2 regions of the Marinomonas dokdonensis genome follow, and region 2 is predicted to be linked to the other one. Evidence: predicted binding sites of a transcription regulator. Region 2 holds the regulator's gene; the other holds the start of a gene.
The links. The regulator sigma-54, encoded in region 2, starts transcription at its own class of promoters, with help from an activator protein. The targets are predictions, from matches to a motif close to TGGCACNNNNNTTGCTNT.
Positions count from the first base shown of each region.

Region 1: a site for sigma-54 is predicted at 3,873-3,890, ahead of glnA (glutamate--ammonia ligase). Genes of this name have one in related genera too.

Region 1 is NZ_JBRAND010000001.1:894,069-901,639, forward strand. It holds gene typA (translational GTPase TypA) at 118-1,938, opposite strand; gene thiI (tRNA uracil 4-sulfurtransferase ThiI) at 2,186-3,637, opposite strand; gene glnA (glutamate--ammonia ligase) at 3,969-5,375, shown strand; gene glnL (nitrogen regulation protein NR(II)) at 5,582-6,667, shown strand; gene ntrC (nitrogen regulation protein NR(I)) at 6,664-7,571, shown strand, end outside.
Region 2 is NZ_JBRAND010000004.1:49,870-57,440, forward strand. It holds gene ACUM5Y_RS10980 (carbon-nitrogen hydrolase family protein) at 1-694, shown strand, start outside; gene yjgA (ribosome biogenesis factor YjgA) at 742-1,281, opposite strand; gene mgtE (magnesium transporter) at 1,288-2,640, opposite strand; gene ACUM5Y_RS10995 (HPr family phosphocarrier protein) at 2,645-2,914, opposite strand; gene ACUM5Y_RS11000 (PTS sugar transporter subunit IIA) at 2,924-3,373, opposite strand; gene ACUM5Y_RS11005 (RNA polymerase factor sigma-54) at 3,393-4,877, opposite strand; gene lptB (LPS export ABC transporter ATP-binding protein) at 4,954-5,679, opposite strand; gene lptA (lipopolysaccharide transport periplasmic protein LptA) at 5,690-6,190, opposite strand; gene lptC (LPS export ABC transporter periplasmic protein LptC) at 6,168-6,749, opposite strand; gene ACUM5Y_RS11025 (calcium/sodium antiporter) at 6,755-7,571, opposite strand, start outside.

The DNA.
Region 1 (7,571 bases), on a different contig from region 2:
GAATCTCTCCTTATGGAAGCAAAGCCCAGAAAAAACAAAAGCGCCCGAAGGCGCTTCTGTCGCTCACAAACCCGCATGACGCAGGTCTATTTGCTGCTGCTCTGTTTACAGATTAGCTTACTTACGACCAGCGCGTTTACGCTCGTTTTCAGTCAATAGTTTCTTACGAATACGGATGCTTTCTGGTGTTACTTCAACCAACTCATCGTCTTCGATAAACTCAAGCGCTTGCTCAAGAGTGTGACGAATTGGTGGCGTCAAAGTCAACGCTTCGTCTGTACCAGAAGCACGTACGTTAGTCAGCTGCTTACCTTTAACAGGGTTAACCGCTAGATCGTTATCACGTGAGTGAATACCGATGATCTGACCTTCGTAAATGTCTACCGCATGGCCTAGGAACATACGACCACGGCTTTGTAGGTTGTACAAAGCGTAAGCGGCTGTTTTACCTGTTAGCATACTTACCAATACACCGTTCTGACGGCTACTTACTTCACCATCTTTCACAGGGCCGTAGTGGTCGAATACGCTGGTCATGATGCCTGAACCAGACGTCAATGTTAGGAACAAGCCACGGAAACCGATCAAGCCACGAGAAGGTACAACGAACTCAAGGCGTACACGGCCTTTACCATCTGGCTCCATGTTAGTAAGTTCAGCTTTACGCAAGCCAAGCTCTTCCATGATAGAACCTTGGTGCTGTTCTTCTACGTCGATAACCACTTGTTCGAATGGTTCTTGTACTTTGCCGTCAACAATTTTTTGTACTACTTCAGGACGAGATACACCCATCTCGAAGCCTTCGCGACGCATGGTTTCGATCAATACAGAAAGGTGCAATTCACCACGACCAGATACGATGAACTTGTCTGGTGTGTCACCTTGCTTAACACGCAATGCTACGTTGTGGATAAGCTCTTGGTCTAGACGGTCTTTGATGTTACGAGTAGTTACGTACTTACCTTCTTTACCTGCGAACGGAGAATCGTTAACAATGAAAGTCATGCTTACCGTTGGCTCATCTACTGTTAGAACAGGCAATGATTCAACGCAAGTTGGGTCACACAAAGTATCAGAGATACTTAGACCGTCGATACCGTTAATACATACGATATCACCCGCTGTTGCTTTGTTTGTGTCAACACGTTGTAGACCATGGTAGCCCTTAACGTTTAGCACTTTACCTTTACGCTCTTTACCATCTGCAGATTTTACAACTACTTGTTGGTTAGGCGACAAAGTACCACGAGTGATACGGCCAACACCGATTACACCTACGTAGCTATCGTAATCCAATGCAGAAACCTGCATTTGGAAGGTACCTTCTGGGTCAACGTCTGGCACAGGTACACTGTCAACGATCATTTGGTAAAGCGGCGTCATGTCTTCTGCCATTTCTTCTGGGTCGTTACCCGAAATACCATTGATCGCAGAGGCGTAAATAACAGGGAAGTCTAATTGCTCTTCGTTTGCGCCTAGGCTATCGAACAAGTCAAATACTTGGTCCATTACCCAATCAGGACGTGCGCCTGGGCGGTCAATTTTGTTGATAACAACAATTGGACGCAAGCCACGTTCGAAGGCTTTAGAGGTTACGAAACGAGTTTGAGGCATTGGGCCATCAACCGCATCAACCAACAACAATACAGAGTCAACCATAGACAATACACGCTCAACCTCACCACCGAAGTCGGCGTGTCCAGGTGTGTCTACGATGTTGATACGGTAATCATTCCATTTAATGGCGGTGTTTTTCGCCAAAATGGTGATGCCGCGCTCTTTTTCTTGATCGTTAGAGTCCATGATGCGTTCTGCACCCTCATCTTTACGGTCAAGTGTTCCTGACTGGCTTAATAGCTGGTCAACCAAAGTAGTTTTACCATGGTCAACGTGAGCAATAATCGCTACGTTACGTAACTTACTGATATCATTAGACATTTATAGTTCTCTGCATAGGCGTGAGCAAAAAGATATACCGCCGCTTGCCTTGGGCGGTTATGCCTTCAAGCGCGTCAAAATCTTGCTGCGGGGTAAAATTCGCGCAATTGTACCCTTATATTGATGAATATCCCATTAAAGTGATCAAAAAAATCACACAAATAATATTCAGCTCAGGGTAATTGCGACATTTTTAGAAAGGGTAGCACGACAATAAGACAGTCCTGCTACCCGTTAAAATTATTTTCTAAGGGAGGTAGATGCCCACATTTGTGTGCCCTTTACCTAATAAGTAGGAGGCATGAATTCGGCTCATGACGCCTTTGCCACAGTACAAAAGGTGCGGCACGTTCGGATCGAGATCTTGCCAATTCGATGATAAAGCAAAAAACGGAATCACTTTGACTGGACGACCACTTACTTTAAGTGGGCGATTAGCCGCTTCATCTGGGTGACGAATATCGATAATGATCTCTTCGCCCACTGGCATGCGCACAACCGGCACTTCCCCTTGGTATTGCTTTTCCACATCGTCCATCACGTTCTGGATAGACATGACCTTTGCTTCTGCTACAGCTTTGTCCAACACAGCAAAGTCAAAATTGGCTTCTTGCTTATCGACACGGTGCATTTTCGCACGAGTGGTTGGCTTAACCGAAATCACCCCACAAAACTCTGGCATGCTGGCCGCAAACGGCGCCGTACCAATTTTTACCGCAGTATCGATAATATCTTGTTTGTTGGTGGTAATAAGAGGACGAATGACCAATTCTTCAGTGACCTGATCAATCACCTTTAGGTTGATCAGGGTTTGGCTCGATACCTGAGCGACACTTTCACCGGTGACCAGTGCTTTCGCCCCCACACCTTCCATCACTTGCGAAGCCGCACGTAGCATCATGCGCTTTAAGATCACGCCCATTTCCGCGTTATCGACCTTGGTCAGGATTTCACCCACGACTTCTTCAAAAGGCACAGTAATGAATTTTACATTGATGGCCGAGCCGTACTTTTCCCAAATATAGTTAGAGACCTGCTTCACACCAATTTCGTGGGCATCGCCACCAAGGTTGAAAAAGCAAAAATGGGTTTTCAAACCACGGCTCATGGTTAGATAGGAGCTCACGGTAGAATCATAACCACCAGACATCAAGGACAATACTGAGTCTTGTGAGCCAATCGGGTAGCCACCTAAGCCTTCTATGCGTTGTTCAATCATCCATACGCGGTCATCACGAATATCGATCGGCACCAAGACTTCAGGGTCTTTTAAGCGCACAGCAAGTGCTTCACAGCGGGCCTTCAAGCAACCGCCAACGTAACGCTCGGCCTCCACTGAACTAAAGTTATGTTGGCCGACACGTTTCACTCGTACCGCAAACACGGCGCCCTTAATTTGCTCACCGTAAGACACCACGGCTTGGTCAACAATATCGTCTAGGCTGACAAAGGGGAATTCACGCACGTATTGAAAATGAGCAATACCCGCAATGTTTGAAATGGCTTCAATAAACTCATCACGCAATTCATCTCGCTCTGAATGTATTTCAATGAAGTCCCAGTTCCCTGTGACCTTTACATCGTCATCATACTTTCGCAACACCAAGCGAATATTGTGACGTAGCTGTTTCACGAACGCTTTACGTACAGGGCGACTTTTAATAGTGATTTCAGAGAAGAATTTAACAATAAATTTCATAGCGGATTTGCGTGGCAACCAGTTGGGGATTAAGGAGGCGCAAGTATAAAGAAAAGTCCGCCTAGGCGAAAACAATAATTAACGCACCACAAAAGAACAAAACAACATTATACGCACCAAAAAGATTCACTTTATGTGATATTGGATTGAGTTATGCTCTTTAAAAAAGCAAAGCCTTTTGCGAAAAGCTTTTATCTTGTTGTTATTTAAAAGAATATTTGTCCGCACAGATTTCTGGCACAGGAAATGCTTTATAAAACCCAAATTGCGCTTCTTAGTGAAGCACTCTATTTAACGAAAGTAATTTTACTTATTTCATTGGAGAACAATTATGTCAAACATGACCCTTGCCTTGATTGCTGAGCACGAAGCGAAGTGGGTAGACCTTCGTTTTACCGATTTTAAAGGTAAAGAACAGCATGTAACTATCCCAGCAGCTTCTGTAGATGAAGAATTTTTTGAAACTGGTCAAATGTTTGACGGTTCTTCTATCGCTGGTTGGAAAGGCATTAACGAATCTGACATGATCATGATGCCTCAGCCTGAAACGGCTCTATTAGATCCTTTCACTGAAGAAGTGACTGTTATTGTTCGTTGTAACATCATCGAACCTGCAACTATGCAAGGCTACGACCGTGACCCACGCTCTGTTGCATTGCGCGCAGAAGAGTTCTTGAAGTCTACAGGTCTAGGTGACACAGCATTCTTCGGCCCAGAGCCAGAATTCTTCATCTTTGACGATGTTAAATGGAAAGCAGACATGTCTGGTTGTTCTGTAGAGATCAACTCTGAAGAAGCAGCATGGTCTTCTAACAAGTCTATCGAAGGCGGTAACATGGGTCACCGTCCATTCGTTAAAGGCGGTTACTTCCCAGTACCACCAGTTGATTCTCACCATGACCTACGTGGCGCTATGTGTAACGCTATCGAAGCAATGGGCCAAACAATCGAGGTTCATCACCACGAAGTAGCAACAGCTGGTCAGAACGAAATCGGTGTTAAATTCAACACTCTAGTTAAGAAAGCCGACGAAGTACAAGTAATGAAGTACTGTGTACACAACGTTGCTCACGCTTACGGCAAAACAGCGACTTTCATGCCGAAACCAATCGTTGGCGATAACGGTTCTGGTATGCACGTTCACCAATCTTTCTGGAAAGACGGCGTTAACCAATTTGCTGGTGACCAATACGCAGGCCTTTCTGAAACAGCGCTTTACTACATCGGTGGTATCATCAAGCACGCTAAAGCATTGAACGCGTTCACTAACGCTTCAACTAACTCTTACAAGCGTCTTGTTCCAGGTTTCGAAGCACCAGTTATGTTGGCATACTCTGCTCGTAACCGTTCTGCTTCTATCCGTATTCCTTACGTTGCGAGCCCTAAAGGCAAGCGTATCGAAGCACGTTTCCCTGATCCAACCGCTAACCCATACCTAGCTTTCGCATCTATGTTGATGGCTGGTCTTGACGGTATCAAGAACAAGATCCACCCTGGCGATGCTGCAGACAAAGATTTGTACGATCTTCCAGCAGAAGAAGCGTTGGCAATCCCAACAGTTGCTTCAAGCCTAGAAGAAGCTCTGAAATCTCTAAGCGAAGACCGCGCATTCCTAACAGAAGGCGGTGTATTCACTGACGAAATGATCGATGCTTACATCGACCTTAAGTCTGGCGATGCTCAGCGCGTTTCTATGACAACTCACCCTGTAGAATTCGAACTTTACTACAGCGTATAAGTTTTCATAGCACTAAAAACTCTAAAAGGCCTCGATTCATATCGGGGCTTTTTTTTGCCCTAAAATAAACAACACTAGACAGTCGCACCAAAATAGAGCAATCATTCCTGACCCAATCCTGATCTACCTAGACAAATAGGCGCTTTCAAATTGCCCAATGTTGGTTCGTTTTTTGCAGTTAGATAGGATCACTAGAGAGGCTCACCGTGCATAGTTTATTAATTGACCATTTGTCGACTGCTGTTATTCAGATCAATCAGCAACTCGAAATTGTATACCTTAATCCGGCCGCAGAGATTTTATTGGCGATTAGCCGTCGCCGCATATACGGACAAAGTGTCAGTAGCGCTTTCAGCGATGACGACAGTAGTCTTGATGCTCTGCGTAATGCCTTGGAAACAGGCTACCCCTTCACCAAGCGTGAAGCGGAAGTGGTGCGCATTAATGGCAAAAAACTGTTTTGTGATTACACGGTGACCCCTGTTTTAGGCAGCGCCCACCTAGCCGAAAGCTTATTGATTGAGTTCTACCCTAGAGACAGAATGAAGCGCATCTTCCAAGAAGGTGAACTCATTGCCAATCACCAAAGCAGTAAAGAACTGGTTCGCGGCCTTGCCCATGAAATCAAAAACCCACTAGGCGGTATTCGTGGTGCCGCCCAGTTGATCAGCCGCGCCTTTACCGACGAAGCGCTTAACGATTACACCCAAGTAATTATTGAAGAATCCGATCGCCTGCGGGATCTAGTGGATCGTCTATTAGGACCGCGACAGTTACCGAAAAACAAACCGCTCAATATCCACAAGGTGATTGAACGGGTTCGCCAACTAATCTTGGTGGAGTCGGACGGTAAAATCGAAATTATCCGTGACTATGACCCAAGTATTCCAGACATTGTGGGAGACGAGTCTCAGCTCATCCAAGCTCTTCTTAATGTTACACGCAATGCTATGCAAGCCTTGCTTGAAGGAAATCCGAACGACTACAAAGAAATACGCATTGTTACCCGTGCCTTGCGCCAATTTACCATAGGGGCTAGCCGCCATCGTCTAGTGTGCAAGATCAGCATTATCGACAACGGCCCGGGCATTCCACCCCATATTTTGAAAACCTTATTTTACCCAATGGTTAGCGGACGTGCCGACGGTACAGGACTGGGATTGTCCATTTCTCAATCTGTTGTCCACCAACATGAAGGCATCATCGAATGCAACAGCAACGCTAAATCCACCGAATTTAACATCTTAATACCTATTGAGACGAAAGCCACCGCTCAGGAGACAAACCCATGACACCAGAAGACACTGTATGGATCGTAGATGACGATCGCTCTATCCGTTGGGTGCTAGAGAAAACCCTAGAACAAGAAGGCATTCAGTGTAAGCTGTTCGATTCTGCCGAAAACCTCGTTAGCATGTTAGCCAAGGACCAACCTAGCGCCATCATTAGTGATATTCGCATGCCGGGCATGGATGGTTTAACACTGCTGAATAAACTCCAAAAAGATCACCCTTATTTACCGGTGATTATCATGACGGCGCACTCCGACCTAGAAAGTGCAGTGGCCTCTTATCAAGGTGGCGCATTTGAATATCTACCAAAGCCATTTGATGTAGAAGATGCTGTCAGCCTAGTGAAGCGTGCCATGTTGCATCACCGCAACTCGCGTCCAGATCCAGAAGCGGCCGCCATCGAACTTGAAGTGGAAGCCGACAAAGAGATCATAGGTGAAGCACCAGCCATGCAAGAGGTGTTTCGCGCCATCGGCCGCTTAGCCAACTCCAACATTACAGTACTGATTAACGGTGAATCAGGTACCGGTAAAGAATTGGTTGCCCAAGCTCTGCATACCCATAGTCCACGAGCGGCCAACCCATTTATCGCCCTGAATATGGCGGCGATTCCACACGATTTGATCGAGTCGGAATTATTCGGCCATGAGAAAGGCGCTTTTACTGGCGCCAACACCCAACGCCGCGGGCGCTTTGAACAGGCCAACGGCGGTACACTATTTTTAGATGAAATTGGTGATATGCCAGCGGAAACTCAAACACGTTTGTTACGTGTTTTAGCGGACGGTGAATTTTATCGCGTGGGCGGTCACACCCCTGTCAAAGTGGATGTACGCATTATTGCTGCAACCCACCAAAACCTTGAAGGCTTGGTGCAAAACGGCTCGTTCCGTGAGGATTTATT
Region 2 (7,571 bases):
TTTATTTAATGGTAAACGAATGCGCGAAATGGCGGCGTCTCAGGAGCAATATTTGCTTTTAGAGGCGGTTGCTGAATTGGCCAAAGAACATTCTGTCTATATCGTGATTGGCTCTCACCCAAGCCTAACAAGACCCGATGAAGAAATCGTGGCGTCGGGCCGTGTACGTCAGCGTTGCTGGGTGCTTGGTCCAAAGGGTGAACTCATAACATGCTATGACAAGATTCATTTATTTGACGTTCAGGTAGACGATAAAGCCGCCTCCTACCGTGAGTCTAGCTTTATTGAGCCTGGAGAAATTCAATTACAAGTTGTTGAAGTGGATGGCTTTAAACTGGGCTTAAGCATTTGTTATGATCTGCGTTTCCCTGAATTATACCGTGAGCTTGCAGTGCTAGGGGCTGAACTGGTGGTTGTTCCTGCTGCCTTCACTTATGTAACGGGTAAAGCCCATTGGAATACCTTGCTGGCGGCTCGAGCGATCGAAAATCAATACTATGTATTAGGAGTTAACCAATGTGGTTGGCATAATGAATTACGCCAGACTTATGGCCACAGTAGTCTGTATTCTCCAAATGGTGAGTGTTTAGCCATGCTAGAGGAGAAGCCCGGTTACTTTATTTATCGTATTGATCGTCAGGTGTTAACCGAGGTACGAGGGAAAATGCCTTGTCTGAGTCATAGAAGAATGTAAAAAATGCCCTAAAGGAATCTTTAGGGCATTTTTGTTGGAAGGGGGATTTAACCGCGTAAACCTAACTTGGTTTCTTCGATTTCACGAATCAGTTTAAAGAGTTTTTTACGGTTGGTGTTGCTCTTGTTGCCATTCTCGACTTCTTTTTGAGATTGGCGGATCAGCTGACGTAAAAGCTGAATTTCTTCCAAATTTGGATGTTCGTCCAGATATTTTGATAGCTCTTCTTTTGAATTTTCACCAATCAATGCATCACGTTTGTGTTCAAGTTGATGAAACAGCTTATTGTAAGCGGCAGAGGTTGTGTCAAATAAGGCCACTTGCTGAGAAATGGTCTCGTGGTCTTCGGTACGCATGATTTTGCCGATATATTGCAGGTGACGTCTCATGGCTTCACGCTGTTTGATGCGGTCGGCTTCAGCAAAGGCTTCACGCAATGTATCAGACATGGTCACTTTTTTAAGTTGGTTTTTGCTCAACCCAAGTAAGGTTTTGCCTAAATCTTGTAGCGCTTCCACTTCTCGCTTGATCTGGGTTTTGCTTTTAGGGATATCTTCTTCGTTTTCAAATTGATCAAAGTCTGTCATGGGAACCTATATTAAAAAAATGGTGGCGAGACCGAGGAAAGATAAAAATCCCACCACATCAGTCACTGTCGTCAGAATAACACTGCCTGCTAAGGCTGGGTCGATGCCCATTTTCTTAAGTAAAATGGGCAAAAGAGTGCCTGTTGTTGCAGCAAACAAGAGATTTATAATAATTGCGCCCGCAATGATATAGGCAATTTTGAGGTTGTCAAACCATAAGGCGGTTAGGGCGGCAATAACCGTGGCCCAAAGTAAGCCATTAATCAAACCAACAATGAGCTCACGGTTTAATAACCAGCGGGTGTTGGTGGAGCCAATTTGGTTGAGAGCGATACCCCGTATTACTAGGGTGAGTACTTGGGAGCCAGCAATGCCCCCCATGCTGGCGACAATCGGCATTAAGATCGCTAGGGCGACAACTTGGTCGAGAGTGTCCTGAAACAAGCCAATAACATAAGAGGCAGTGAAGGCTGTGATCAGGTTAATGCCTAACCAAACTGCACGACGCTTGGTAGTTTTAAGTATAGGCGAGAAGGTATCTTCATCATCATCAAGACCTGCCATGCTCAACATGGAGTGCTCTGCTTCGTCTCGAATAACATCCACCACGTCATCAATGGTGATACGACCTAATAACTTATGGGTGTTTTTATCAACAACGGGAGCAGAAACCAAGTCCATTTTTTCAAACAGTTGCGCAACTTCGCTGACAGGTGTGTCGGCGTAAATCACTTCGTCTTCTGTTTCCATAACATCGCGAACGGTTAAGTCCGTATCGGCCACCAGTAATTTGGTGATGGGGAGAGAGCCGAGTAAGCGATCGGAGCGGCTTACCACCAATAGGCTGTCAGTCATGTCTGGCAGTTCTTCATGACGTCGCAAATAGCGAAATACAATATCCAGAGTGATATTCGGACGAATTGTGATGGTGTCCGTGTTCATCAGGCCGCCGGCCGAGTCTTCAGAGTAGCTTAATAGTGTTTCGACTCGAGTTCTGTCTTGGGCCGTCATAGAGGCCAAAACTTCTTTTACAACTGTCTCTGGTAGATGTTGGAGTAAATCGGCGAGGTCATCACTTTCAAAGTGTTCAGAGACAGCCACTAAGCGCTCTGTATCCATCTCTTTTAGGAATTGGACACCTATGTCTTCGCTTAGGTATTGAAGGACGTCACCTTCGTTTTCGGAATCGATAAGCTCCCATAGGAGTTTACGTTCTTTTGGTGGGGAGGATTCTAAAAGGCGAGCAACGTCCTGTGCGGGTAGGGCCCCGTTCAGAAGGTAACGTATTTGCATGGTGGCACCGGACTCAAGAGAGTCCGAAACCGTTTGCAGATGAGTTAACATGGATTGCTCAGACATGAGTCTACTCGTCTTCGTCAAAACGATTATTGATTAATTCAATAACGCTTTTTAAGGCTTCAGCTTCGTCTTCACCGTTGGTCTTAATCTTGATCTGAGTGCCCTTACTGGCCGCTAGCATCATCATGGCCATAATGCTTTTGCCGTCTACATTGCGGCCATCTTTTTCAATCGTGATGTCGCATGAAAATCTAGACGTTGTTTCAATAAGCTTGCCGGCGGCACGAGCATGCAAGCCTAACTTATTTATAATGGTAACTGTCTCTTCAAGCATGGCTGTTCCTTATAATAAAGAGTGGAACGTGTTGAACAATTCTTCGTCAGTCTTCGCCGCTCTAAGTTTGTCTAGGGTTTCTGAAGATTGCGCCATTTCGGCAATTTTCGCCAGCGTTGATAAATGCTGGTCACATTCATGTGGCGGTACAATTAAGGCAAAAATCAAATCCACAGGCTTTCTATCGATGGAGTCAAAATCAATCGCTTCGTTGAGGGACAAGACGACAACTGCCGTATGGTTAGCTGACTCAAGACGACAATGAGGAATGGCGATACCGTTACCAACCCCTGTACTGCCTAGTTTTTCACGCCCTAAAAGAGCATCGTAAACAGCGCTGTTTTCACAGTGTAAGCGGTCCGAAACAATGCTGGCTAGGTTCTCTAAAACTCTTTTTTTACTCACTATGTCTTGTTTGGCAAAACACAACTCAGTTTTTAGTAGTGATTTCAATGGCATGATAAAGGTCACATCCGTCTTAAATCAGTCGTTTTCGTTCATTGGAAGGAGGGATGTTCATCGCCTCTCGGTATTTGGCGACAGTCCTTCGCGCTACTTGAATGCCTTGGTCCGCTAGCGTTGTCGCCAGCTTATTGTCACTCAGTGGTTTCTTAGGTGGCTCTTCCGCCACCAATTTCTTGATCATGGCTCGGATGGCGGTTGAAGAGCACTCACCACCTGAGGCTGTATTTACATGGCTGGAGAAAAAGTATTTAAGCTCAAAAATACCTTTTGGCGTGTGCATGTATTTCTGCGTTGTCACACGGGAAATGGTTGATTCATGCATGCCGACTTCTTCTGCAACATCATGCAATACCATAGGTTTCATGGCTTCTTCGCCAAGCTCAAAAAAGTCAATTTGGCGGTTTACAATACAGCTGGCTACTTTTAACAAAGTTTCATTACGGCTTTGTAAACTTTTTATGAACCATTTTGCTTCTTGCAAAGAGGTCTTAATGTAGGTGGCATCTTCCGTGTTGACGGCTGTGCTCGCCATGGCTGAATAAGTTTCATTGATTTTGACGGGTGGCAGGGCGTCGTTATTGAGCTCCACTTGCCAAACATCATTCACCTTTTTCACCGAAACATCAGGAATAACATAATCGGTATCGCCATGATCAATAACAGAGCCAGGTCTTGGATTAAGCTGTTGAATTAAATCAATGACCTCTTTTAAAGCGGCTTCCTTGAGCTTGGTTTTACGGATTAACTGCGTAAAGTCGCGGTTGCCTAATAGAGGTAAGTAATTATCAATTAGATTGTGAGTATTTTTATAAAGAGGGTGATTCTGGAAAGCTTCCAGTTGTACTAATAAACAGTCTCTTAAATCAATTGAACACACACCAACCGGATCAAAGCGCTGAAGTCTGTGCTGCACGGCAATGACTTCATCAAACTCTAGGTCCTCAAGCTCTTGGCTTAGAGATTGCCAAATGTCGTCCGGTGTAATGCTCAGATAACCATCAGATTTAACACATTCAATAATGGCGTAAGCGATTTCAATGTCCCGGTCAGACATGTGGGTTAGATTAAGCTGCCAAATGAGATGGTCTTGAATGCTTTCATCAGGAGCATTGCGGCTTTCAAAATCTGTGTCGCCACCTTCGTAGCCACTCTGTTCGCCTATTGATGCCGAGTTCTGATAGGTGTCATCCCAATTACTATCAATAGACAGCTCTTCAGGAATGCTATCCGTCCATTCAGATTCAATGCGAGCTTCTTCAGCTTCGATAACAGGGTTTTCTGATTCGGTTTTTTTATCCGTTTTTTCTTCGCTGCTTGTTGTAGTTTGGACGATAGGGCTTTCATCGTCGTCAATTTCAAGCAGGGGATTGGATTCAAGAAATTCATGGATCTCTTGCTTCAAATCTAAAGTAGAGAGTTGCAACAGGCGTATGGCTTGTTGTAACTGAGGTGTCATGGTCAGTTGTTGACCGATTTTAAGCTGTAAAGACTGCTTCATAAAGCAACTCTTTCTAAATAGGTGAATTGGAACGAGTTATGCATACTACTCTCTTTGAACAATAATGATAAGGGGGTTATAGGCGGAAATCGTCGCCTAGATATACCTTTTTCACCTGTTCATTATTGATAACGGTTTCCGCGTCGCCAGAAGCAATGATATGACCATTGCCGACTATGTAGGCTTTATCACAGATGTCTAGGGTTTCTCGTACGTTATGGTCGGTGATTAAAACACCTATGCCACTGTCTTGCAGATGCTTGATGATGAGCTTGATGTCGCCCACCGAAATCGGGTCTACACCCGCGAAAGGTTCATCTAATAAAATGAACTTTGGATTCATTGCCAGAGCGCGAGCAATTTCTACGCGGCGTCTTTCGCCACCGGAAAGGGCCATGCCGAGGTTCTTGCGAATGTGAGTAACATGAAACTCTTCAAGCAAACTTTCAAGCTTTTCTGCTTGCTGAGCTTTGTTTAGCTCCTTGCGAGTCTCCAAAATAGCGGAAATATTGTCTTCTACAGACATTTTACGAAAGATGGAGGCTTCTTGGGGTAAGTAGCCAATGCCTTTTTGTGCACGGGTATGCATGGCATTACTGGTGATGTCTTGACCATCAATAAAAATACCGCCAGCATCATTGCTCACCATGCCCACAATCATGTAGAAGCAAGTGGTTTTGCCTGCGCCATTAGGGCCTAATAAACCGACGGCTTGACCAGATTCAACAGATAAAGAAACATCTTTCACCACTTGGCGCTTTTTATAGCTCTTGGCGAGATGTTTTGCTTCTAGAAGTGCCATGTCATTCTCTTTATTCTTCTGTTTGAGGTTGTAATGTCATAGTGACGCGACCAGTGCCTTTTTTGCTGGCTTCAAAGGCGCCAGTGTTCACCATATACAAGATATAATCGGCAGAAACCTTGTTGTCGGTTTGATTCAGGTAGCCATCTCCAGTGATCTCCAGTCGGCCTAGAGTCGTTGAGTAATGAATTTGGTTGCCTTGGCTAATCACCATGTTGCCTTCGAGATCAATCTGCTGGCTGAATTTGGCAGGCTTACCCTTAGCTTCAAGCTTATTAAATTGCTGTGTTGCTAAATCAGTATTGATTTTTAGGTAGTCCGCTTCAATTTGGATTGAACCTTGAGTAATAAACACATTGCCTGTGTAAATGGCTTCCCCAGTTTGCTGATCAAAAGAGGCTTCATCCGCCTGTATGTCAAGAGGTTGGCGGGTATCATCAGGAAGGGCTAATGTTTGCTGGCTGATAGCAGCAGCCATGAACATGGAGCTAATTTTTAGGAGTAGGTTCATAGTGTCCTCTTACGGAACGCGTCATAACAACTTTTTCCGAGTTGATATAGGCAATGATTGTTTCTGCTGTGGTCGTGCCTTGTGTGGAATACAGCTTTGCATGACCGTAGCTGGTTAAAGACTCGTCTTCGTCCAAATAATGAATCGTATCTGATGACAAAGTAATGTCGGCAGAGTTTATATGTTTTTTTGTGGCATTGGCGTTTTCAGTTAATAATATATCACGACTTCCATCTTCAATTGAGCCTTTGTCTGCTTGGGCATTCCATGATCCCAATTCTGCTTGGCGCTCTACATAGGGATGCTGAAGCAGCGTTTTCTTATCTTTAACATAATGAAGGGTTTGTTCAGCGTTTAAGGTCTCAATCAATTTTCCATTGGCATCAAATTCTTTAATTCTAACTTTCGTTATAAAGTAGTCTGGGGATGTGCTGAGTGATTCGCTTGTTACAAGGTTGCCTACCCGGCCAGTATTTACGCCCCAAAATACCGCGGCTATAGCTATGACAACTATAGCCAGCATTAGGTATTTAATGGCGGTACGTTCGATGGTTTTCATCTGAGTTAGTTGCCCACTGTCATCATAAATAAATAGACACCATATGACGCCAGCAGAGGGATACCGATCCAGCGTGGAATGCTCTTGTTTTTACGTCCATTGAATATGAATACCGCAGCGGCAAGTGCACATGTCAGGCCAAGAACCCAAAGGTAATCCCGGTTCAATATATTGTCATCAATTATGCCAGGTGCAATAAGAGCTGGCAGTGGTAATACCGTCGCCAGGTTGAATATATTTGATCCAAGGATGTTACCAATGGCAATGTCATGATGGCCTTTTTTGACGCTGCTTACTGACGCTGCCAGCTCAGGCAGGCTGGTACCAATGGCGACTATGGTTAAACCAATAATCAGTTCGCTGATACCCAAAGCCGTTGCAATGCCTATAGCGCCCCAAACCAATAGCTTGGAGCTGCCAATTAATACCGCAAGACCAATAAATGCAATGACGACGGACTTGAATACAGGGCTGCCGTCATCTTCAGGCAGTTCACTGGCCAGTTCTTCTTCGAGGTCTTTGCTGCCTTTTAAAAGAATGGTCAAAATAACAACGAAAGCAATGATTAGAATGACACCATCAATAAAGCTTAGGATGCCATCAAGCAGTAACCCGCCAGTCAGCAATGTGATGGCAAGTACCAGAGGAACTTCCTTAGTAGATAGCCCCTTAGCAATTGGGATCGCGGAAAATAGTAGGGTGACACCAAAAACCAAGGCAATATTGGCGATGTTAGAACCCAATACGTTACCAATCGCGATTTCAGGAGCGTTATCGATAGCGGCGATAGCGGATACCACCATTTCAGGTGCGGAGGTGCCC